DNA from 4 places in the Nocardia sp. CDC160 genome. Region 4 is predicted to be linked to each of the others. Evidence: riboswitches for the same ligand, from Rfam matches in the RefSeq annotation. Region 4 holds a riboswitch; each other region holds the start of a gene.
What was found. A riboswitch is a leader RNA that binds a small molecule or an ion and turns the genes downstream of it on or off. The one in region 4 is predicted to bind S-adenosylmethionine.

Region 1 (5,457 bases), 750 kb from region 4:
CATCATGCGGCAGCTCGAGCGGGAGCTGACCGAACTGCCGAAACGGTTGCGGCTGCGGCGATTACGGGCCTTGCCGACCATCCTGTTCGCGCTGCTGGCCGATCACGAGCGGGCCGTGGAGGCCGGGCGGGTGACGGCGGGCGATGTGGCGGCCTGGGGTGAGATCGTCGACATGCTCGCGGGGGTGCTGACCGCGCCGGTCGTGGAACGCGCGCCGATTCGCTGACGCGGCAAGTTGGATTACCGCTGCTGCTGGGGATAATTCGGCGGTGCGGGCTGTGGATAACCCTGCTGCGGTTGGTATCCCTGCTGTTGGTATCCGCCCTGCTGGGCCGGGTAGCCCTGCGGCGCATACGGATTCGGCGGCTGCGCGCCGTAGCCCGGTTGATTCGGCACGGGGTAACGAGGCTGGGATTGTGGGGCCGGGTAGTTCGGCTGTGGCGCGGGAGCGTAGCCGGGAGCGGGATGCCCGTGGGAGGGAACGGTATTCGCCGAGGGCGGGTAGGTCGGCGGCGCGGCGTAACCCGGGACAGCCGCACCGCTCGGCGGCGGCAGGTAGCCCCGGTCGGGCGCGCCGGTCGGGGGCGGTAGGAAGCCCTGCGGGGCCGGGTAGCCCTGGGCGGGGGTATTGGCGTCGTACGGGCTCGGGGCCGGGGTATACACCGGCGCGGTGGTGGTCGCGGTCTCGCTCTTCTTCTTGAGGGCGAAGTACGCGCCCACCGCGATGAGCAGAACCACCGCCAGGCCGATGAGGCCGAACAGGTGGCCGATGACGCGAATGCCGACCTTGATGACAATGATCAGGACGATGGCGCCGACCACGGCGAGCGCGCCGCGAATCTTGCTGCCACCTGAGTTCTGTGACATGAGTGGACTTCCCCCGAACTCGAAAATGATTGTCGGGGCAGCATACCCAAGCGCGCTCGAGCCCCGCGGGGTGCGAAGTCGGGAGTGATCTGGCAGGTCGGCGGCGGCGCGGCTACCGTTGGTGGTCGTGGATACCACGGCAGCAGCAATCGAATCGCCCGCGCGCCCGCGGTGGCTCGGCGTCGGGCTACCGCTGCTGGCCGGTGGGGCCGTGGCCGGTGGGCTGGCGCTGCTGCACTTCCGGGATCCGCACGTGTCCGGCACCTACGGGTACTGCCCCTTCTACGAGCTCACCGGGTACTGGTGCCCCGGCTGCGGCGGGCTGCGGGGGCTGCACAATCTCACCGATGGCCGGATTCTCGACGCCATTCACAGCAATGTGCTGTTGCTGCCATTGACGCTCGGCTTCCTCGCCTGGTGGGGCACCTGGCTGGTGCGCGGCTGGCGCGGTAATCCGACACCGCCGCGACTACCCCAGATCCTGCCCAAATACGCGCTGTGGCTCGCGCTCGCCTTCCTCATTGTCTTCACCATTGTGCGGAACACGCCGTGGGGGAGCTGGATTGCGCCTGTTTAACCGGGGCATGCTCTGCGTATGAGCGATTCACTGCGGGACCGCGTGCGCGAGAAGATGGTGCGGCAACTCGAGGAGGACGGGCCGCCCGATCCCGAGCAGGGCGACACCCGGCAGGTCTCGGTGCAGGACGATCTCGACCTGCTGGACGCGGTGGCGGATGACGATCCGGTGATCGAGGAGCTCGCGGCCCGATACCTCGTGCCGTAGTTCGGAATCCGCGCTCAGAATCCGCAGGGCGCCGCGCCGGTCGACGAGTCGCCGAACGGTCGGGTCTCCGGGACCGGGTTCCAATGTCCCTCGGTGCGCGCGTAATTCCAGGTCGGGCCGTTCTCGACCAGCGTGGCAATGGCCTCGATGAGGCGGTCCACGTCGGCGGCGGTGGTGCCGAGGCCAATGCTGGCGCGCAGGGCGGCGTCCACGCCGAGGCGAGACAGCAGCGGGTGGGCGCAGAAGCGGCCGTCGCGCACGCCGATGCCGTGCTCGGCCGAAAGGTAGGCGGCGACCTGGCCGGGCTCGAAACCGTCGATGGTGAACGCGACAATGCCGACGGCGTCGGTGCTGTCGCGCCAGACACGCAGGAAGTTCACGCCCGGAACGGTTTTCAGGCCGTAGCGCAGGCGGTGGGTGAGGTACTGCTCGTGCTCGATGACCGTGGTCTCGTCCAGGTCGGCGAGGGCGTCGCAGGCCGCGGCCAATGCGGCCACGCCCAGGACGTTCGGCGAACCGGCCTCGTGCCGCTGCGGGGCCGGGGCCCACTCGACGCCCTCGGTGGAGACCGAGCGCACCGCGCCGCCACCCGCCAGGTAGGGCTCGGCCGCGTCGAGCCAGTCGCGGCGGCCGACCAGCACGCCCGTACCGAAGGGGGCGTAGGCCTTGTGGCCGGAGAAGGCCAGATAGTCGATGCCCGCGGTCCGCAGGTCGATGCGGCGGTGCGGGGCCAGCTGCGCGGCATCCACGAGAATGCGGGTGCCGCACTGGTGCGCGATCCAGGCCAGCCGCTCCAGCGGCAGTAGTTCACCGGTCACATTGGACGCGCCCGTAACCGCCAGCAGCGCGGCCGGTTTCGAACAGAGCTCGGCGACCAGGCGCTGAATGGTCTCCTCGATGGTGTCGGCGACCGGCACCACTCGGCGGCCGTGCCGGGTCCAGGGCAGGAAGTTGGCGTGGTGCTCCACGTCCAGCACCACGGTGTCGCCGGGCACGCAGGAGGCCAGCAGGTTCAGCGAGTCGGTGGTGTTGCGGGTGAAGACCACGACCTGGTCGTCGGCCGCGTTCAGGAAGCGGGCGACCGAACCGCGCGCCGACTCGTAGCAGTCGGTGGAGACGCGGGAGGCGTAGCCCGCGCCGCGGTGCACGCTGGCGTAGAACGGCAGCAGCTCGGCGACGCGGTCGGTGACCTGCCGCAGCGCGGGGGCGCTGGCGGCGTAGTCGAAGTTGGCGTAGGTGGTGGTCCCGCCCTGGACCAGCGGAACCTGGAGGTCACAGCCGGACACGGTGGCGAGCGGGGCACAGGTCTGGTCGGCGAATGCGGTCATCACGAAACTCCATCGGGTTCATGGACACGCGATCGGAGGTGTCTGCTTCGAGACGGATATCGATCGAGAGTCCGCGCTTGCCGTACCCGGTCGGGCTACGGCCCGGTCGTCACCCGGAGCACCCCACCGCGGAGGAGGGTTGCCGACCAGCTAGCCGGGGCTTGACGCTGGTACTCATGACCTGATTGCAGAGATTGGCAGACGATTCCCGGCCTTGTCAACCCCGCCCGCCGGGCTCGTCGGGCTCAGATCTTGGTCGCGGTGACGCAGCGTTCGAGGTCCGGCACGCCTTCCGCACCCCGGCCGAGTGGCTCGAGAAACCGGTCGACGTACTCCCGCCCGCCCACCTGTTCCAGCTCCCGCCACCCGTACTCGGCGAGCAGGCCCGGAACGTCCGCGGGCAGCAATCCGAATCGCCAAATACCTTTTCCCGCAACGAATCTCCGATACGCGCGCTCGCACCCCTCGAGATTCGTGCCGTCGAGAAAATCCTGTCGGACATAGCTGAAGACCAGTCGGCTCCCCGCGGGCGCGGCGGCGAGGGTCTCCAACGTCGAGCGCACCGCCTTCTCGGTCAGGTACTGGGTAACCCCTTCCCACAGGAAAAGCGTTGTCGCCTCGCCCCGGTAACCACGCTCGGCGAGAGTCGTCGCGAGATCCTGTGTCTCGAAATCGATCGCCACCTGAACAACGCTGTCCGGCAGCGTTATTCGCCGCCGCTTCAGCTCGATGTTCACCGGCAGATCCACCTCGAAGGCCGGAATCCCGGCCGCCGCCACCAGCCGCGTGGCTCGAGTGTCGAGCCCCGCACCGAGCACCACCACCGCCCCGACCCCCGCCCGCACGGCCGCATCGGTCTGCTCATCGAAATACCGCTTCCGACAAGCCAAGCTGTCCCACAGCCCGGGCCCTTCCCGCTCCATGACCTTGCGTAACCAGCCTCGGGTGGTTCGGTTGCGTACCAGCGGTCGCAGTCCGAGTGGCAGCACGCGGATCGCCAGGTCGTCGGTCAGCAATCGGTTCCCGGAGGGCTCGGCGCTCTCCGTGGCGGCGATGAGCATCGGGATCAGTGGGGTATCGGCGGCTCGAGTGGCCATGGGACCACTGTTCCAGGCGGTCGGCGGAGCGTCGACGGGATCGATGCGGTGTGACGAAGGGCACGTCCGGAATAGAAAAATCGTCCGAAAGTTGGAGGGGGTGGGGCGGGAAGTTCGAATCGCGTGATGGTTGCTGGGGCGTATGGTCGAAGTGAAGTTAGGGTAGCCAAAGTGGGGTGCCCCGGAGTTGATCACGAGGAGCTCGACCATGTTGGATACCGGCACCCCGTTCTCGACGCTCATTCGCACCGCGACCGAGCAGCAGCACAACGAGGCGGAGCACTCCACGTTCATGCGTGACCTGCTGACCGGGCAACTCGGGGTCGAGGCGTTCTACCGGTACACCTCGCAGCTGTGGTTCGTGTACGCCGCGCTCGAAAAGCGTTCCGAGGCCTTGGCTTCCGATCCGGTCGCGGGTCCCTTCGTGAAACCGGAGCTGGCCCGGCTGGCCTCGCTCGAAGCCGATCTGGCCCACCTGGGCGGCGAGAACTGGCGCGACGAGCTGACCGCGCTGCCCGCCACCGCCGCCTACGCCGCGCGCGTCGAGGAGTGCGCGAGCGAGTGGCCCGCCGGATACGTCGTGCACCACTACACCCGCTACCTGGGCGATCTCTCGGGCGGACAGGTCATTCGCGGCACCGCCGAGAAGCTGTGGAACCTGCCCAAGAAGGGCGACGGGGTGCGCTTCTACGTGTTCGAGGAGATCGGCAATCCGGCCGCGTTCAAGCGCGAGTACCGCGAGAGCCTGGATCGCCTTCCGCTCGAGGGGTCGGAAGTCGATCGCGTGCTCGACGAGGCACGGCTGGCGTTCACGATGAACACCGACGTGTTCCGTGAACTGGGTGCGGAGTTCAGCGCGCGGAACTGAACCCACCCGTACCGCTGACCTGGCCGTCGGGGGCGGGTCAGCGGTGTCGGGGGCGGTCGGCGGTATTGCCCTTGCGTGCGTTCGCGGTGATGGGTTGCCATGGAGGGTATGAGTTTTCCGCTGCTGTTGAGCTTCGTGGGTTTGTGCGTGCTGTTGGCGCTCACCCCCGGTCCGGACACCTTTCTGGTGCTGCGGTTTTCGATGAACGGATCGCGACCCGGGGTCGCGGCGGCGATGGGGTCGGCGTTCGGTGGGATCGTGTGGGCGACCGTGGTCGCGGCGGGGGTGGCGGCGCTGCTGGAGCAGTCGGCCACCGCGTATCGCACGCTCAAGGTGATCGGCGGAATCTACCTGGTGTACTTGGGGATTCGGGCGCTGCTCGAGCATCGGCGCGGGCGGGAACAGGACACCGAGGCGGCGGATGTCGCGGTGGCCGAAGGGAAGCCGGTCTCGGTTCGCTCAGCGTTCGCTGCGGGATTGCTCTCGTGCACCTTCAATCCGAAGGTCGGCTTG
Region 2 (5,457 bases), on a different contig from region 4:
ACCACCCCAGCTGCCCGGCAAACCCCGTACCTACACCCAGGTTTCGGGCGCGGCGGAATTGACCGCGGGCACGCTGCTGCTGCTCCCCCGCACCCGCGGCCTGGGCGCACGCCTGGCCGCGCTCATTTTCATCGCCGTGTTCCCGGGCAATGTGCAGATGGCCTACGACTGGTGGAACAGCGACAAACCCATGGCGCTGAAAGTCGGTGCCCTGCTGCGGCTCCCGATGCAGATTCCGATGGTGACCACCGCGCGGAAGGTGTACCGCGCCGCGCGGTGATCTCGCGGGTGTCGGTGATTCCCGTCGGGTGTCAGTCCCGCGTCACGAACTCGTCGAAGACCGGGGTCGGCAGTTTGAGCTGGGCGTGAATATCACCGCCCAAGCCGAAATGGCCTATCGCGCCACCGTAGTTCTGCTGGTAGCTCTGCCACAGCACGACCACGCTGATAATGCGGTTCGCGCCGGGCAGCGCCGGGTCCGGGAACGGATTGGGCAGGACCGCGCGGTAGGTGGCGGCTCCGCTCTCGTCGGTTATGAAAACGTTCGGGACGCCCAGGGGGCCGGGGCGGGTGGGAGCGTCCGGGTCCAAGTCCTTGGCGCGCAAGGACATCACGGTGTAGAGCGAATCCGGGATGAGGCCGGTGAACTCGAAGCGGAATTCCGCGGACCGCGCCTCGTCATCGACGGTGACCTCGAGGGTGCCGCGCGCCTCGAGCCATTCGCCCAGGGTCACCGGCTCGGTGAGCTTGCGGCCGTCCTGCGGGCGGAAGTCCGGGATCGGCGTCTCGTGGAACGGGTAGCTGGGCCGGGTCACCGTGTCGGCGTCGGGACGCTGGTCGGGGGCGAAGACCATCGGATAGTTGTTGGCGGGCAGGGGAAGCGGCAGGGTGTGCAGGACGCTCGCGGCGTCCTCCGCAGACAGGTCGTCGGCCAGTTCGCGCACGATCGTGTAGGCGGCCAGTTCACCGAATTTCGGCACCGGCGTATCGGCGGCGACGATGGCTCGGCCCCAGCGGCGGGTGACGCCCCCGTCCGCGTCGGGCTCGGTCAGGAAGCCGACGACAATGAAATTGCCGTCGGCGTCGAGGACTTCGCTCGGCGGGTACAGCGGCCCCTGGGTGGTCGGGGTCAGTTCATAGCTTCGGGTCACCATACGGAGAGCGCTTCCTGATCGGAGAGAAGGCGGCCGGGATCGTCGACGGACGCGCCGACCCGGTCGGAGAAGTGGATCCAGCCGTGGCCGTGCGCCGACAGCACCGCGTCGTCGCCGCGGAAGCCGGGGTGTGCGACGGCCCGCAGGAACGGCAGGTCGCTGGCGTGATCGCCGTAGCCGTAGCTGTTTTCGTGCGCGATGCCGTGCTCGCGCAGGAAGTCGGTGACCGCGGTCGCCTTGGCGGTGCCGATCATGGGCTGGGTGACCTCACCGGTCAGCACGCCTTGGTCATCGACCACGGGGGTGGTGGCGATGATGTGATCGGCACCCAGCGCGTCGGCGACCGGGGCGATGGCCGCGGCGAACGAGCCGGACAGCAGGACCGTGGTGTCGCCCGAATTCCGGTGTGCGCGCAGCGCTTCCACCGCGTCGGTGTAGTAGACGGCACCGCTCGCGGAGAACTCAGCGAACCAGCGGCGTCCGGCGGCAGCCAAGGCGTCGGCCCGCACGCCGCGATAGGCGCGGTAGTAGTGCCGGTTCACCTCCTCGCGGGGCGTTCCGGACGCGGCCTTCCGCTTGATCTCGTCGCTGAGGCGCGTGTATTCGCTGCCGTCGTCGCCGTTCTCGGCCAGCCAGAAGCGCTGGAAGGCGAACATGCTCTTGACGGTGATGAGGGTTTCGTCGACGTCGAAGAACGCCGCACCCGGTGTCGTGCTCATGCCACCGCGCCCAGGTAGGCGGCGATCGCCTTGGCGGCCTTGTGGCGTTCGATCTGCGAGATGCGCTCGTTGGGCAGGGCCGCGTAGGTGATGCGGGTGGTGGCCACGGTGCGGTCGAGTTGGCGCACGTCGACGTCGATGGCGAACTCCAGCTTGGCCGGATCCTCGATGGCGATCGGGGTGAGCACCGCGTGCAGGGTGGCGGGCAGCGGGAACAGGAAGGTCTTGAACTCCAATTCGATGCTGTTCCAGACGATGTAGAAGTGCTGTTCGGGCCAGCGGCGGCCGTACTCCAGCTCGAACGCGCCCAGGAACAGCTGGCGCACCGCCTCGACGATGACGATGCCCTGCACGTGTTCGCCGGTCTGATGGTCGAGCAGCAGTTCGTTGTCGCCGTGAATGCGCAGATCCGCGCGGAACTCGGTCTCCGATTCGCGAATCAGGTTGGCCAGCAGCACATTCGAGTTCTGATACTTGTGCACTTGGTGGCGAGGTGCCGGTTCGTCGACCGCGCCGCGCACGTGCAGCCCGGCCGGGGCGTGCACCAGCGCCACGTGCTCGAGGTAGTCGAGGTCGTGGCGGGTCACCCCCTGCCCGAGATGAACGGTCAACGCGCGCTCCGACTCCCGCCACCGGCCGCCGCGCAGGGCGGCGACCAGTCCCGACACCGTGAAGGCCCGGTCGTCCTCGGCGATTCCGCGGAAGCGATCGGCCACCAGCAGCACCTCGCCGACGGCCACCTCCCCCGAGAGCACGGACACCGAATCGAGCTGGGCTACAGACATTTTTCCTCCGAGAGCAAGACGCTTATGGCGGCGCTCGCCACCACCCGGTCGTCACCCGGAGCACCCCGCCGTCGTGGAGGGTTGCCGCCCAGCCAGCCGGGGCTTACCACTGGAACTCATGACCGTCCCCGAAACCCTATGTCCCCCAACCTATTTCATACATAGTTTCAACCACCCCGATTGAAACCCGCGAACGGAGGACGACGCTGTCCCCCGCGCGCCGATCTATCCCGCGGCGGCTTCCCCCACACCAACCCCACTCGGTTCGGGCTCACGCCCCGACACCGGCTCCGACGCCGAAACACCCTCCGGCGCTACCCCTGGCGTCATCTCGGACTCGGACACTCCCCCTGGCCTTACCCCCGACTCCGACTCCGACTCCGACGTTGGGTTCGGCTGCGTCGCCAACCCGGGCGCTGGATGTGACCCCGGATCGGCGCTCGAACCGCCTACCGGGGTCGCCGCTGTCCCCGCAGCGACTCGCGTCGAGGCGACGGCCAGTGCCGCCCCCGAAGCCGCCAGCGCCGCGATGGTCAGCGCGACGGTTGAATAGCCGTGGCGCGAAACCAGATTGGCGAGTTGTGGTCCCGCGCTGGCCCCGACGAACAGGGCGAAGGTGTAGAGCGCGGTGGCGGTGCCGCGCGCCTCGCCTGCCTGCGCCGCGATCGCCTGAACCGCCGCCGGTGCCGCGACCGCGATGGCCGTCACGAACACGAACAGCCACACCGCGACCCATATGCCACCCAGTGGGACCGCGGTGATCGCCGCCGCTGCGGCAGCTGCCGCCAGGGCGGTGATCAACCGGGCGGCAGGTGCGATCACGCCGAGTCTTCCGGCGAGCAGTGGTACCGCCACCATGGCGGGAATCGCGCTGGCCCGCAGGGCGAGTAGGGCCGCGTTGCCGGATCCGACTCCCTCCGGCGGTGAGAGCTGAATGCCGGTGTAGATGCCCACGAACGAGCCCAAGATCGCCAGGCAGCTCAGGTACAGCAGGGCGAGTCGGCCCTGTCTGAGCAGAGTCACGAACGGCAGAACAGCCTTTCGCGCGATGTCGGCGATTCCGATGCGGGCTCGCGCGCCCCTGGCCTCAGCCCTCGCACCCCCGGCCTCAGTCCCTACGCCTTCCGCCTCGCCCTTTGCACCCTCGGCCTGGGTCAGCGCCTCGGTCAGCGCGGCTTCAGTGCCAGGTGCCTGGGCTACAACCGCCGCCGAGGTGGGCGGCTGGAGAACCAGGCGCAGTAGCGCCGCCGATAGCGCGAAGACGATCGCACCGGCGATGAAGATGGCGTGCCAGCCCCAGGTGTTGCCGATCAGCTGGGCCAGGACCTGGGCTACCACGCCTGCTCCTAGGAAGGAGCTGGTTAGGCAGGTGAGGGCGAAGATTCTGCGGGCGGGGGCGATGCGTTCGGCGAGGTAGGCGAAGGCGGCGGGGGCGAAGAAGGAGGCGGTGAGGCCCTGGAGGATTCGCGCGGAGAGTCCGGTGGCGAGTCCGGGTGCGACCGCCACCAGGAGGGAGCTCAGCACGGTGGCGAGCAAGCCGCCGACGATGACCGGCCGTCGTCCCCAGCGGTCCGACAGCGGGCCGGTCACCAGGAAGCCCGCCCCGTAGGCCAGCCCGAAGGCGGTGGTGGTCCAGGTGGCCGCCGACTTGGACGTATCCCAGTCCGCCGCAAGCCGATTCAGTACCGGCAGCACCACGTAGAGCTGGCCCACCACCAGAATGCCGACCGCGCAGACCGCCGCGACGGTCCGCCCGGTCGGTGCCCATCCCGGCTCGGTAGCCCATCCCGGCTCAGCAGCCCGGCCCGACTCGGTAGCCCCACCCGGCTCAGTAGTCGGCGGCGAGCTCACGCGCACGCTCCTGGGCCGCGGCGAAGCCCGCCTCCGGGTTCTCGGTCAATACCGTTGGCGCGAACCGGATCTCGGCAATGTCCTTGATCCCCACGAAGTTCAGCCAGTCTTCGACGAACGGCGTCGCGAAGTCGGACCCGAACTGCACCGGCACCCCCGGCTGATGCACGCCACTGGTGTACACCGTGACCGCCCGCTTCTCGGTGAGCAGCCCCGAATACCCGCTCTGCGGATCGAAGGTGAACGCCCACCCCGGCTGGGTCACGATATCGACCCACTGCTTGAAGATGTACGGCACGCCCGCATTCCAGATCGGCAGGTTGATGACGTACAGATCGGCCGCCGCGAACCGCTCGAACACCACCCGCGCCTGCTCCCAGGCCGCGAGCTGCTCGGGCGTCTGATCCCGCCCGGTGAACAACGCCAACTTGGCCTCGGCCGCATGGGTCCCGAAATCCGGCAACTCGGCGTCGAACAAATCGATCGTATCGACCGTCAGCCCCGGATCCTTCGCGACGAGCCCATCGATGAATGTCCGAGCCAACGCCCGCGACTGGCTGTGCGCACCGCGCGCCGAGGCATTGATATGCAACAGGGTGGTCATCGAATCCCTTTCGTAGACAACGATGTCCACGTCTATCAATCGATGCCCACCCGGCACGACGGTTACGTGCGCACTGATCCGAAGCCCGTCATCCCTCAGGCCAGGATGAAGCTGAGTTGTTGGGTGTAGCCGCCCCCTTCGCGATTCCACGAGTAGCCGAACCAGACGCCCGGGGTCACCTCGCGGATTTCGTCGTAGAGCGACGGGGTCGGGGAGGGGGCGTAGTCGAGGATCCAGGCCGGGCCGCCGTCCACGATCGAGGGTCCGGCGAAGACGGTGGCGGGCCAGGCTTCGAATCCGGCGGCCGTGAGGCGGTTGAGGAGGTAGCCGCCGGACGGGCCGGT
Region 3 (5,457 bases), on a different contig from region 4:
TCTGGGGATCGAACTCGGTACCCAGTCCCGGGAGGATCAGCATGGCGCTGTCGGCGGGCTTCAACTCATCGAGCACGAGATCGGGCAGCACCCGCATGCCGCCCATCGAAGTGATCGGCTCCGGGCCCAGGGCAACGGTTTTCACCTGCCAGGTCCCGGGGTCCCGATGCCACAGTTCGCGATTGATGTGCGCGGTCGCGTGCCCGACCTCCCAGTCCGAGAAGGTGTCGTACACGGCCATGTGGACTGTTTTCAGCATGACAGTATGCTGTCATATTTGACAGCATACTGTCAATGCCTGCTCGATCCCTCCGCCGTCATGCGACCTCACGGACCGCGTCGGCCACGGCGCGGAAGTCCTTGCGCAGGATGTGATCATGGTTGCTGGCGACCTTCGCACTGATCTTGATGTGCGGATTGCGTTCGCACGCACCGGCGACCGAGGCGCGGATCACCTCCTGTTCGTCACCGTGGCTGCCGAGGGACGAGCCCGAGGCGAGCACGAACCGGGTGGGCACCGTGATGTTGTCCAGGACCGGCCCCAGGACCGCGGCCCGCGACAGCTTGCCCAGCTCGATATTGCTCTCGGCCTGCTGCGCGGCGGTCAGCTTCGGGGTCAGGCCCGTCGGACGCAGCAGCGCGGTGATGGGGGCGAGCCGCTTGAACAGCTTGCGGATGCGCGCCTCCATGGCGTCGTCCAGCCAGTCGTGCGGCATGGCACCGTCGACCAGCACCGCGCCGATGGCCCGGTCGGGGTTGCGATTGGCCCAGTGTGCGGCCACCAGCGCGCCGTACGACCAGCCGATCACGATCGCCTTCTCGACGCCCCGGGCGGCGAGGACGGCGTCGACATCGCGGACGCACGCCTCGAAGGAGTAGTCGGCGGACTTCAGCGACTTCTTGCCGCGCGCCCGCTCGTCGTAGGTGATGTGGCGGAAGCCGTCTCCGAGCTCGGCGATGACCTTGGCCCAGTAACCCTGGGTGGCGAACTGGCCGTTGAGGTAGATCACCGGGATGCCGTCGCCGCCGGTGTCGGTGCAGAACAGGGCGGTGTCGTCGACCGGAATCATGCCGGACCAGGTGGTGGAGGAGGAAGCGGAGGAGCTGTTGTTCTTCGTCATGCCGATAACTTTCGGCGGGTGGCCTGATATCGGGCTGACACCGACCTGACGTCTCCCCTGACATGGAAAAAGGGCCGGAATCCACTGGATTCCGGCCCTTTTCGACGATCGATGGATCAGCTCAGCGCCTGATCCAGGTCGCCCAGGAGGTCTTCGACATCCTCGAGGCCGATGGAGATGCGCACGACGCCATCCGTAATACCCACGGCCGCACGGCCTTCCGGACCCATGGCGCGGTGCGTGGTGGTGGCCGGGTGGGTGATCAGGGTCTTCGCGTCACCGAGGTTGTTGGAGATGTCGATGATGCGCAGCCGGTTGAGCACCTCGAAAGCCCGCTTCTTGGCCTCGTTCTCGGCGGCCTTCAGTTCGAAGGTGATCACCGTGCCGCCGCCGGACATCTGGCGCTTGGCCAGCTCGTACTGCGGGTGCGAGGACAGGAACGGGTACTTCACCCACGCCACCGCGGGATGGTTCTCGAGGAACTGGGCGATCTTCAGCGCGGAGTCCACCGACTGGCGCAGGCGCAGCGGCATGGTCTCGAGACCCTTGAGCAGCGTCCAGGCGTTGAACGGGCTCAGCGCCGGACCCGTGTGGCGCATCAGGTTTTTCACCGGACCGTCGATGTAGTCCTGCGGTCCGAGGATCGCGCCGCCGAGCACACGGCCCTGGCCGTCGATGTGCTTGGTGCCCGAGTACACGGTGATGTCCGCGCCCAGGTCGAACCCGCGCTGCAGCAGCGGGGTGGCGAAGACGTTGTCCAGCACCACCTTCGCGCCCGCCGCGTGGGCGAGGTCGGAGACCGCGCGCACATCGGTGAGGGTCTGCATCGGGTTGGACGGGGTCTCGAAGAAGACGGCCTGGGTCGGCACCGACAGCGCCTGCTCCCACTGGTCCAGATCCTCGCCGTCGACGAAGACGGTCTCCACGCCCCAGCGCGGCAGGATCTCGTTGGCCACCACGAAGCAGGACCCGAACAGGCTGCGCGCCGCCACCAGTCGGTCACCCGCGCCGAGCAGCGCGCCCAGCGCGGTGAAGACCGCGGACATGCCCGACGCGGTCGCGAAACAGGCTTCCGCGCCGTCGATCAGGCGCAGCCGCTCCTCGAACATGGCGACCGTCGGATTGCCGTAGCGGGAGTAGACGAAATGCTCGATATCGCCGGTGAACGACGCCTCGGCCGCCTCGGCGCTCTCGTAGACGAAACCCGAATTGAGGAACAGCGCCTCGGAGGTCTCGTCGAAGCCGGAGCGCCGGGTGCCGCCGCGCACGGCCTGGGTGGCGGGGCCGACGCCCTCGGGCAGCGGCTTGTCGAAAGAGCCACCGGTGATCATGACTGGTTCCCTTCGGAAGAGCTGGGGGAGCTGGGCGAAATCACGACTGCCGCCACGGCAGGCCGTCGGCCCGCCAACCGGTGGCACCGCGGTGGCCCTGAGCGTCCAGCGCGCCCTCGAAACCGTCGACCACATTGAACGACGGCGTGATGCCGACGGTGGTGGCCGCGGTGGCCGCGCCGATGGAGCGCTGGCCCGAGCGGCAGATGAACAGGACCGGGGCCTGCGAATCCGGGTTCCGGTCGGCGAGAGCCTGCTTCAACTGGTCCACGAACCGCGCGTTGGGCGTGCCGGTGGCGTCCACCCATTCGATCAACGCGGTCGGGCGGCCGATGCCGCTGGTGTCGGGCACGCCGACGAATCGCCATTCCGCCTCGGTGCGCACGTCCACCAGCACCGCATCCGGATTGTCGCGCAACAACTCCCACGCCTGCTTCGGCGTGATGTCACCCGCGTAGCTCACCTGTACCTCCTGTGAATCCGCACTTGCCGCACCGCTGCTCGATGCGTGGCCAGGTCGTCACCCGGAGCACCCCACCGCGGAGGAGGGTTGCCGACCAGCCAGCCGGGGCTTGGCGCTGGTACTCATGACCTGGGATGAGAGTGCCGAAAAAACCGGTGTTGTGTCAAACCCCCGGTCGGTCTTCGGACCATGTCACGAACCGCAGACCAACCACCGGGAATTCTCCTTGGTGAAATGCCAAGTCGAGGTCGACTGCGCGCCGTCCACGCTGAAGGTGACCTGCGCCGTGGCCTTGTCACCGTCGACGACCGGATCGTCGATCCGGTCGAAGGTGATGCCCTTGCCGCTCGTGCCCGCGATCTTCAGCGGGGAGTTGTTCTCGTCGAATCCCTTGCAGGCCACGGCCGGAACGAACTTGCCGGTGTCGTTACGGGACTTGATGAACTCGCCCGCCGCCACCGAGAGGCGATCGCGATCTGTGACATTGTTCTCAACCGGCGACAGCAGGGTCGCGATCACGATGCCCAGGATCACCGCCGCGATGACACCCGCCGCGACCAGGAACGGCCACATGCTGCGGGTCTCGTTCTGCTCGATCGGAATCGACGTCTCCTCGACGGTCTCCTCGGCATCGCTCATGGGTAGATCATGCCTGGCGTTCCCGCAGTTTCCCCGCCCGCGCGCGGGGGCGTCCGTGCGCCATCGATAGAATCAGCAGAATTTCCGCTCCGGTGCGGGAATAGCAAGACCACGCAGCAACGCTGCAGCGTCGGGGGCCAACGAAGGTCGCCGAGGCCAGGGCGTCAACTTAGCCTAAGCTAAGAACGACGGCTAAGTTTTGACGGCAAGTTAGTTTCGACCCAAAGGGTGCGCGGAAGAATGACCGAACAGAGTGCAGCGACCCGCCCGCTACGCATTGCGATCGTGGGCGCGGGCCCGGCCGGTATCTATGCCGCCGACGCCTTGATGAAGTCCGATGCCCCGGCCGGGTTCGACGGGGTGAGCATCGACCTCTACGAGCGCATGCCCGCACCGTTCGGCCTGATCCGCTACGGCGTCGCGCCCGACCACCCGCGCATCAAGGGCATCATCACCGCCCTGCACAAGGTGCTCGACAAGGACCAGGTCCGCCTGCTCGGCAATATCGACTACGGCACCGACATCACCCTGGAAGACCTGCGCCAGTTCTACGACGCGGTCATCTTCTCCACCGGCGCCAATGCCGACCGCGCCCTGGGCGTTCCGGGCATCGACCTCGACGGCTCCTACGGTGCCGCGGACTTCGTGTCCTGGTACGACGGACACCCCGACGTGCCGCGCACCTGGCCCCTGGACGCGGAGAAGGTCGCCGTGCTCGGCGTCGGCAATGTCGCCCTGGACGTGGCGCGCGTGCTGGCCAAGACCGGTGACGAACTGCTGCCCACCGAGATCCCGCCGAACGTCTACGAGGGCCTCAAGGCCAACAAGGCCGTCGAGGTGCACGTGTTCGGCCGCCGCGGCCCGGCCCAGGCCAAGTTCACCCCGCTCGAGCTGCGCGAACTCGACCACTCCCCGACCATCGAGGTCATCGTCGACCCCGAGGACATCGACTACGACGAGGGCTCCGAGGCCGCCCGCCGCCACTCCAAGCAGGTCGACATGATCTGCAATACCTTGGAGCAGTGGGCCATTCGCGATGTCGGCAACCGCCCGCACAAGCTGTTCCTGCACTTCTTCGAGAACCCCGCCGAAATCCTAGGCGACGAGAACGGCAAGGTCGTGGGCCTGCGCACCGAGCGCACCCAGCTCGACGGCACCGGAAACTGCAAGGGCACCGGCGAATTCAAGGACTGGGACATCCAGGCCGTGTACCGCGCGGTCGGCTACCTGTCGCAGAACATCCCGGCCCTGCCCTTCGACGACCAGGCCGGAACCGTGCCCAACGAGGCCGGACGCGTGCTGGTCAACGAGGACGCCGACGGCAAGGACCGCTACGAGCCCGCCACCTACGTGACCGGCTGGATCAAGCGCGGCCCGGTCGGGCTCATCGGCCACACCAAGGGTGACGCCAACGAGACCATCGCCTGCCTGCTCGACGACGCCGCCGACTTCGTTCCGGCCCCCAAGCCGGAACCCGAGGCCGTCACCGAATTCCTCGAGGGCAAGGGCATCCCGTTCACCACCTGGGCGGGCTGGTACCGACTCGACGCGCACGAGCGCGCCCTGGGCGAGCCGCAGGGCCGCGAGCGGGTCAAGGTCGTGGAGCGCGAGGAGATGCTCGCCGCCTCCGAGCCCGACAAGGTGTCCTGACCAGTACCGGACAAGGTGTCCTGACCAGCGCGAATCCGCTTGCCGGACAAGGTTGTCCACACTTGTCACCGTTCTGAGGCATGCTGATCAACGTGTTCGATGCCCATCTCCACATCTTCGACCCGCGGTTCCCGCTGTCGGAGAACGAGGGCTACCTGCCCGACCCGTACACCATCGCCGACTATCGCAAGCGCATGTCCCGCTTCGATATCGACGGTGGTGCGGTGGTCAGCGGGTCGTTCCAGGGCACCGA
Region 4 (5,457 bases):
AACGCGCCGACCAGCGCCAGCAGCGCGACCGGGGTGTTCACCAGCAGCGACCAGCGCCAGTTCGCGTACTCGACGAGCGCGCCACCGGCGATCAGGCCCAGCGCCGCGCCCGCCGCGGACACACCCGCGAACACACCGAACGCGCGAGCGCGCTCCTTGGCCTCGGTGAAGGTCACCGACACCAGCGACAGGGCGGCCGGGGCCAGCAGCGCGCCGAACGCGCCCTGTAGTGCGCGGCCCGCGAAGAGTTCGGCCTGGTTCTGGGCGAGACCTGCCAGCGCCGAGGCCGCGGCGAAGCCGATGAGGCCGACCATGAGGATGCGGCGGCGGCCCAGGTAGTCGGCGAGGCGGCCGCCGAGCAGCAGCAGGCCGCCGAAAATCAGGGTGTAGGCGGTGAAGATCCACTGCTTGTCGCCATCGCTGATGTGCAGATCCTGCTGCGCGAAGGGCATGGCAATGGTGACGATCGTGGCGTCCAGGACCACCATGAGCTGCGCCATCGCGATCACGGCGAGCGCCCACCAGCGCCTGGAGTCTTTTGCGGGACTTGATATTTCGTCGGTGCCGAGAGCGTCCGTCGCTACGGTCATGAGCCTCTCCTCTGGGGTTCGAAGGCAGCTTTCACCATAGTGGCCCATGACGACAATTGGCGTCAAGAGAAATTTGGCGTAGTGCGACAGTTGTCATAATGGGACAGATGGAACCGTTTAGCCCTTAGACTGGAGTCATGTCGGATTTGTCAAGTCACACCGGTGTGATCTCGCGTCATCGCCCCAGCCTGCGAGAACGCAAGAAGGAACAGACCCGCGCGCGCATCATCGACGTCGCGCTGCGACTGTGCGATGAGCAGGGATTCGACGCCACCACCGTGGAGCAGATCGCCGACACCGCCGACGTTTCGCCGCGCACCGTGAACCGGTACTTCGAGAGCAAGGAAGACATCGTCATCGCGCCCATCACCGACTGGGCGCGAGCGCATGCGGAGGCCCTGCGCGAGCAGCCACACACCGGCAACGAAATGCAGGCGCTACTGGACAGCTTCCTCGCCATCGTGGATCGGGTCGTCGACCGCGACGAGCCGCTGCCCTTCCGCTGGTTCCAGCAGATGCAGCGCATCATCGCCGCCTCGGCCCCGGTGCGGGCCTGCAGCCTCGCGGCGGCCGAGAACAAGACCGAGCAGACCGCCGCGGTGCTGGCCGAGCGACTCGGCACCACCGTCAACGACGTGCGGGTTCGGCTGCTGCTCGGCACTTTTCACGCCATCATGCGCGCGGGCACCGAATGCGAGGTCGAATCCGGCTCCACCCTGGACCAGGTCCTCACCTCGCCCCGTGGCATGGCCGACGCCGTGGTCGCGGCCTATCACGAATTCGTGCGGACCTGCGCGGCGCCGACTGTGGCGAGCCCCACTTCCGAGACGGCGGCCTCCGCCCGCTAGAATCTCGCAACAGGTCAAGAGCATCAGCGCCAAGCCCCGGCTCGCTGATCGGCAACCCTCCAGCTGCGGTGGGGTGCTCCGGGTGAGGACCGGGCGTTCGAAGGACGAACGCAAGCGCAACTAGGAGGTCTACCGAAATGTGTTGTTGTCGAAGCCCATTCGCTTCTCGATAACGTCAAAATTCCGCCATTCGGCGACCTTGTTTTTGGAGCAGAACACATGAGTGACTCGACCGCGCCCGCGGCCGTTGGGGCCGACGGCACCCTCGACCCGGCCAACTGGTCTTTCGAGACCAAGCAGATTCACGCCGGGCAGGCCCCCGATGCGGCCACCGGAGCCCGCGCCCTGCCCATCTACCAGACCACGTCCTACGCCTTCCGGGACACCGATCACGCCGCCGCGCTGTTCGGTCTCGCCGAGCCGGGCAATATCTACACCCGCATCATGAACCCCACCCAGGACGCGGTGGAACAGCGCATCGCCGCCCTCGAGGGCGGTGTCGCGGCATTGCTGCTGGCCTCCGGGCAGGCGGCGGAGACCTACGCGATCCTGAATCTGGCCGAGGCGGGCGACCACATCGTGGCCAGCCCGCACCTCTACGGCGGCACCTACAACCTGCTGCACTACTCGCTGCCCAAGCTGGGCATCGAGGTCAGCTTCGTCTCCGATCCCGACGATCTCGAGCAGTGGCGCGCGGCCGTGCGGCCGAACACCAAGGCGTTCTACGGTGAGACCGTCGCCAATCCGTCCAGCTCGATCCTGGACATTCCGGGGATCGCCGAGGTCGCGCACGCGGCGGGTGTGCCGCTCATCGTGGACAACACCGTCGCCACCCCGTATCTGATCCAGCCGCTGCGGCTGGGCGCGGACATCGTCGTGCATTCGGCCACCAAGTATTTGGGCGGGCACGGTGCGGCGGTCGCCGGTGTGATCGTGGACGGCGGCACCTTCGATTGGACCGTGAAGAACGAAGCGGGCGAGTCCCGATTCCCGGGCTTCACCACCCCCGATCCGAGCTACCACGGCGCGGTCTTCGCCGATCTCGGCGCGCCCGCCTACGCGCTCAAGGCGCGCGTGCAGTTGCTGCGCGATCTGGGCGCGGCGGTCTCGCCGTTCAATGCCTTCCTCATCGCGCAGGGCATCGAGACGTTGAGCCTGCGCGTCGAGCGGCACGTGGCCAACGCGCAGGCGGTGGCGGAGTTCCTCGTCGGGCAGCCGGGCGTCGAGAAGGTGTACTACGCGGGCCTTCCCGACTCACCCTGGTTCGAGCGTGGCAAACAGCTGGCACCCAAGGGTGTCGGTGCCATCGTGTCCTTCGAACTGGCCGGTGGCGTGGACGCCGGGAAGAAGTTCGTGGAGGCGCTGGTGCTGCACAGCCATGTCGCTAACATCGGGGATGTGCGCTCGCTCGTCATCCATCCGGCCTCCACCACGCACTCCCAGCTGACCCCCGAGGAGCAGTTGGCTTCCGGTGTCACGCCTGGTCTGGTGCGTTTGGCCGTGGGTATCGAGGGCATCGGCGACATCCTGGCGGATTTGCGCGCCGGACTGACGGCGGCGGCAAGTTGACCGTGAACATCGAATCGAGGACGTCCCGTCACGCGGCCGAGCTGTTGCTGCCGCCGCCGGACGGGACGCTCGCGAGCATTGCCATCGGGGATGTGGAGCTCGAGTCCGGAGCTGTCATCCCCGATGTGACGCTGGCCGTGCAACGGTGGGGCGAACTTTCCGAGAACGCGGACAACGTGGTGCTCGTCGAGCACGCGCTGACCGGTGACTCGCATGTGGTCGGCCCCGCCGATGTGCACCACAGCCAGCCCGGTTGGTGGGACGGCATTGTCGGGCCGGGTGCGCCGGTGGACACCCGCGAATGGTGTGTCATCGCCACCAATGTGCTGGGCGGCTGTAAGGGCAGCACCGGCCCGGCCTCGCTGGCCCCGGACGGAAAGCCTTGGGGCGCACGGTTTCCCGAGATCTCGATTCGCGATCAGGTGACCGCGGAGGCCAAGCTGTTCGATCTGCTCGGCATCGAGCGGCTGGCGGCCGTGCTCGGCGGCTCCATGGGCGGTATGCGGGTGCTGGAGTGGATGGTCGGCAGCCCCCAGCGGGTCGGCGCGGCGCTGGTGTTGGCGGTCGGCGCGCGCGCCACCGCCGACCAGATCGGCACCCAGACCACCCAGCAGGCCGCCATCAAGGCCGATCCGAACTGGCAGGGCGGCAACTATCACGGCACCGGGCGCGCGCCCATGACCGGGATGGGTATAGCCCGGCGCATCGCGCACCTGACCTATCGCACCGAGTTCGAACTGGACCATCGGTTCGAGAATCACGCCCAGGGCAACGAGGACCCCCGGGCGGGTGGGCGCTACGCGGTGCAGAGCTACCTGGAATACCAGGCGGACAAGCTGATCTCGCGCTTCGACCCGGCCACCTACGTGCTGCTCAGCGAGGCCATGAACCGCCACGACGTGGGCCGCGGGCGCGGCGGCGTCGAGGCGGCGCTGGCGTCGACGCCGGTGCCGTGCGTGGTCGGCGGGGTCGACTCCGATCGGCTCTACCCGCTGCGCACGCAGCAGGAGCTGGCCGATCTGCTGCCCGGCTCCAAGGGACTCGAGGTCATCCACTCCAAGGACGGCCACGACGGCTTTCTGACCGAGTTCGAGGCGGTCGGCAAGCTGGTGCTCGAGACGATGGATCTGGCCCGCGCCCAACGCGAGTCCGATCGCTGAACAACCGCTGCATTTCCGCTGCATTTCCGCTGCCGCAACGGCCGCGCGTTACCGCGCGTATCGTGGCTGTTTCGCGCGAATTGTCCTGACGCGCTTCCGGTTTCGCGCATATGACACATCGGTAACCGCTCGCTTCGAATACGTGTGCTTCGGGCCCGGCGGTCGTAATCTATTCAGCTATGACCGCCGCATTCGATGACATGGATCTCCGCGATCTCGTCGATCTGCTCTCCGAGGACGAGCAGCGTGAACTCCGCCCGGCCATACTCCGCGTCCTACACCGACTTCCCGACCAGGAAGTATTACGCCGGGAACTCGGCCGCCGCATCACCTCGGTTTAACAGACAGCCCCCGATCAGATCTCAGCGCCGCGACCCCGGTCGCGGCCCCGACCTCGGCGCGTTCCTACGTGACGCCGAGGCTACTGATGGTCGCGGCCAGCACGATGATCGCGCCGCCCAGCACCGTCAGCCACGCGACATCGAACCCCTTGCTGCGCACCGCGAGCAGCCCCGCCCGCTCGGTCGGCAGAATCAGCCGCAACGCCGCCCCCAACAGCGCCGCCCCCCCGAAGAAGAACGTCCCCCGCCGCCACCGATCCCAGGCGAGAAACACCACCGCCACCACAAGCACCCCCGCCACCAGCAGCATCGGCAGATTCTCCCGAAGAAACCCCCCGAAACGACTGCTGCGACTCTCTCCTGCGGCATGGGCTGAATTCACCGCCCGAGCTTAACCGCCCCCGCCCACGAGAATGCATTGGAGCAGGACTCTTCTCGGCGTTTGCCTGCCGGATTGCATGCTCGTCGATGGCGACACTTCGCGCCGCGATAATCGCTGGGGTGGAAGAGGTTGCGGTTGTGGTGGCGCATCGGGAGCGGGTTACCTTGCGGGTGGGGGATGCGTTCTTGAAGGTTGATGGGGAGTGGGGGCGGGGGGAGTTCGAGGTCGAGGCGATGGACAGGGCGCCGATTCCTACTCCGAAAGTGTTGTGGCGCAAGCCCTCTGTGCTCGCACTGGCCGCTCTGCCGGGCGTCGCGCTCGGTCGGGTCGGGGAGCCGTCGGAGGCGTCGGCGGCGGCTTGGAGGGCGGCGGGTGCGGTGATACGGGAGTTGCATGATGCGCCGTTGCCGCCGTGGGAGGGGCGCGGGGTGGAGGAGATCGGGGTGCAGCTCGATGGTGAGTGCGAGTGGATTGTCGCGAATGGGGTTTTGCCCGCAGAGGTGGTCGCGTACAACCGGCGTGTTGCCGAGGATGCGTTGCGGCCGTGGACGCCGGTGTTCACGCACG

Region 1: another riboswitch for S-adenosylmethionine. It lies ahead of VMT40_RS04155 (aminotransferase class V-fold PLP-dependent enzyme); the one in region 4 lies ahead of VMT40_RS00960 (bifunctional o-acetylhomoserine/o-acetylserine sulfhydrylase).
Region 2: another riboswitch for S-adenosylmethionine. It lies ahead of VMT40_RS08565 (AfsA-related hotdog domain-containing protein); the one in region 4 lies ahead of VMT40_RS00960 (bifunctional o-acetylhomoserine/o-acetylserine sulfhydrylase).
Region 3: another riboswitch for S-adenosylmethionine. It lies ahead of VMT40_RS38135 (rhodanese-like domain-containing protein); the one in region 4 lies ahead of VMT40_RS00960 (bifunctional o-acetylhomoserine/o-acetylserine sulfhydrylase).

What each region holds. Positions count from the first base shown of each region.
Region 1 is NZ_JAYKYT010000001.1:934,216-939,672, reverse strand. Features, by position in the region: gene VMT40_RS04175 (TetR family transcriptional regulator) at 1-226, shown strand, start outside; gene VMT40_RS04170 (hypothetical protein) at 241-867, opposite strand; gene VMT40_RS04165 (DUF2752 domain-containing protein) at 995-1,444, shown strand; gene VMT40_RS04160 (hypothetical protein) at 1,463-1,651, shown strand; gene VMT40_RS04155 (aminotransferase class V-fold PLP-dependent enzyme) at 1,666-2,979, opposite strand; SAM riboswitch class IV at 3,048-3,161, opposite strand; gene VMT40_RS04150 (SAM-dependent methyltransferase) at 3,225-4,076, opposite strand; gene VMT40_RS04145 (biliverdin-producing heme oxygenase) at 4,285-4,944, shown strand; gene VMT40_RS04140 (LysE family translocator) at 5,053-5,457, shown strand, end outside.
Region 2 is NZ_JAYKYT010000002.1:236,770-242,226, forward strand. Features, by position in the region: gene VMT40_RS08550 (DoxX family protein) at 1-280, shown strand, start outside; gene VMT40_RS08555 (hypothetical protein) at 312-1,154, opposite strand; gene VMT40_RS08560 (HAD family hydrolase) at 1,148-1,873, opposite strand; gene VMT40_RS08565 (AfsA-related hotdog domain-containing protein) at 1,870-2,658, opposite strand; SAM riboswitch class IV at 2,672-2,782, opposite strand; gene VMT40_RS08570 (MFS transporter) at 2,884-4,509, opposite strand; gene VMT40_RS08575 (FMN-dependent NADH-azoreductase) at 4,487-5,113, opposite strand; gene VMT40_RS08580 (hypothetical protein) at 5,209-5,457, opposite strand, start outside.
Region 3 is NZ_JAYKYT010000011.1:88,158-93,614, forward strand. Features, by position in the region: gene VMT40_RS38120 (type 1 glutamine amidotransferase family protein) at 1-259, opposite strand, end outside; gene VMT40_RS38125 (alpha/beta hydrolase) at 318-1,121, opposite strand; gene VMT40_RS38130 (O-succinylhomoserine sulfhydrylase) at 1,238-2,452, opposite strand; gene VMT40_RS38135 (rhodanese-like domain-containing protein) at 2,493-2,915, opposite strand; SAM riboswitch class IV at 2,930-3,045, opposite strand; gene VMT40_RS38140 (Rv0361 family membrane protein) at 3,108-3,554, opposite strand; gene VMT40_RS38145 (FAD-dependent oxidoreductase) at 3,795-5,204, shown strand; gene VMT40_RS38150 (amidohydrolase family protein) at 5,285-5,457, shown strand, end outside.
Region 4 is NZ_JAYKYT010000001.1:187,866-193,322, reverse strand. Features, by position in the region: gene VMT40_RS00970 (MFS transporter) at 1-590, opposite strand, end outside; gene VMT40_RS00965 (TetR/AcrR family transcriptional regulator) at 728-1,438, shown strand; SAM riboswitch class IV at 1,451-1,561, shown strand; gene VMT40_RS00960 (bifunctional o-acetylhomoserine/o-acetylserine sulfhydrylase) at 1,658-3,007, shown strand; gene metX (homoserine O-acetyltransferase MetX) at 3,004-4,167, shown strand; gene VMT40_RS00950 (hypothetical protein) at 4,347-4,508, shown strand; gene VMT40_RS00945 (DUF3017 domain-containing protein) at 4,573-4,818, opposite strand; gene VMT40_RS00940 (phosphotransferase family protein) at 5,010-5,457, shown strand, end outside.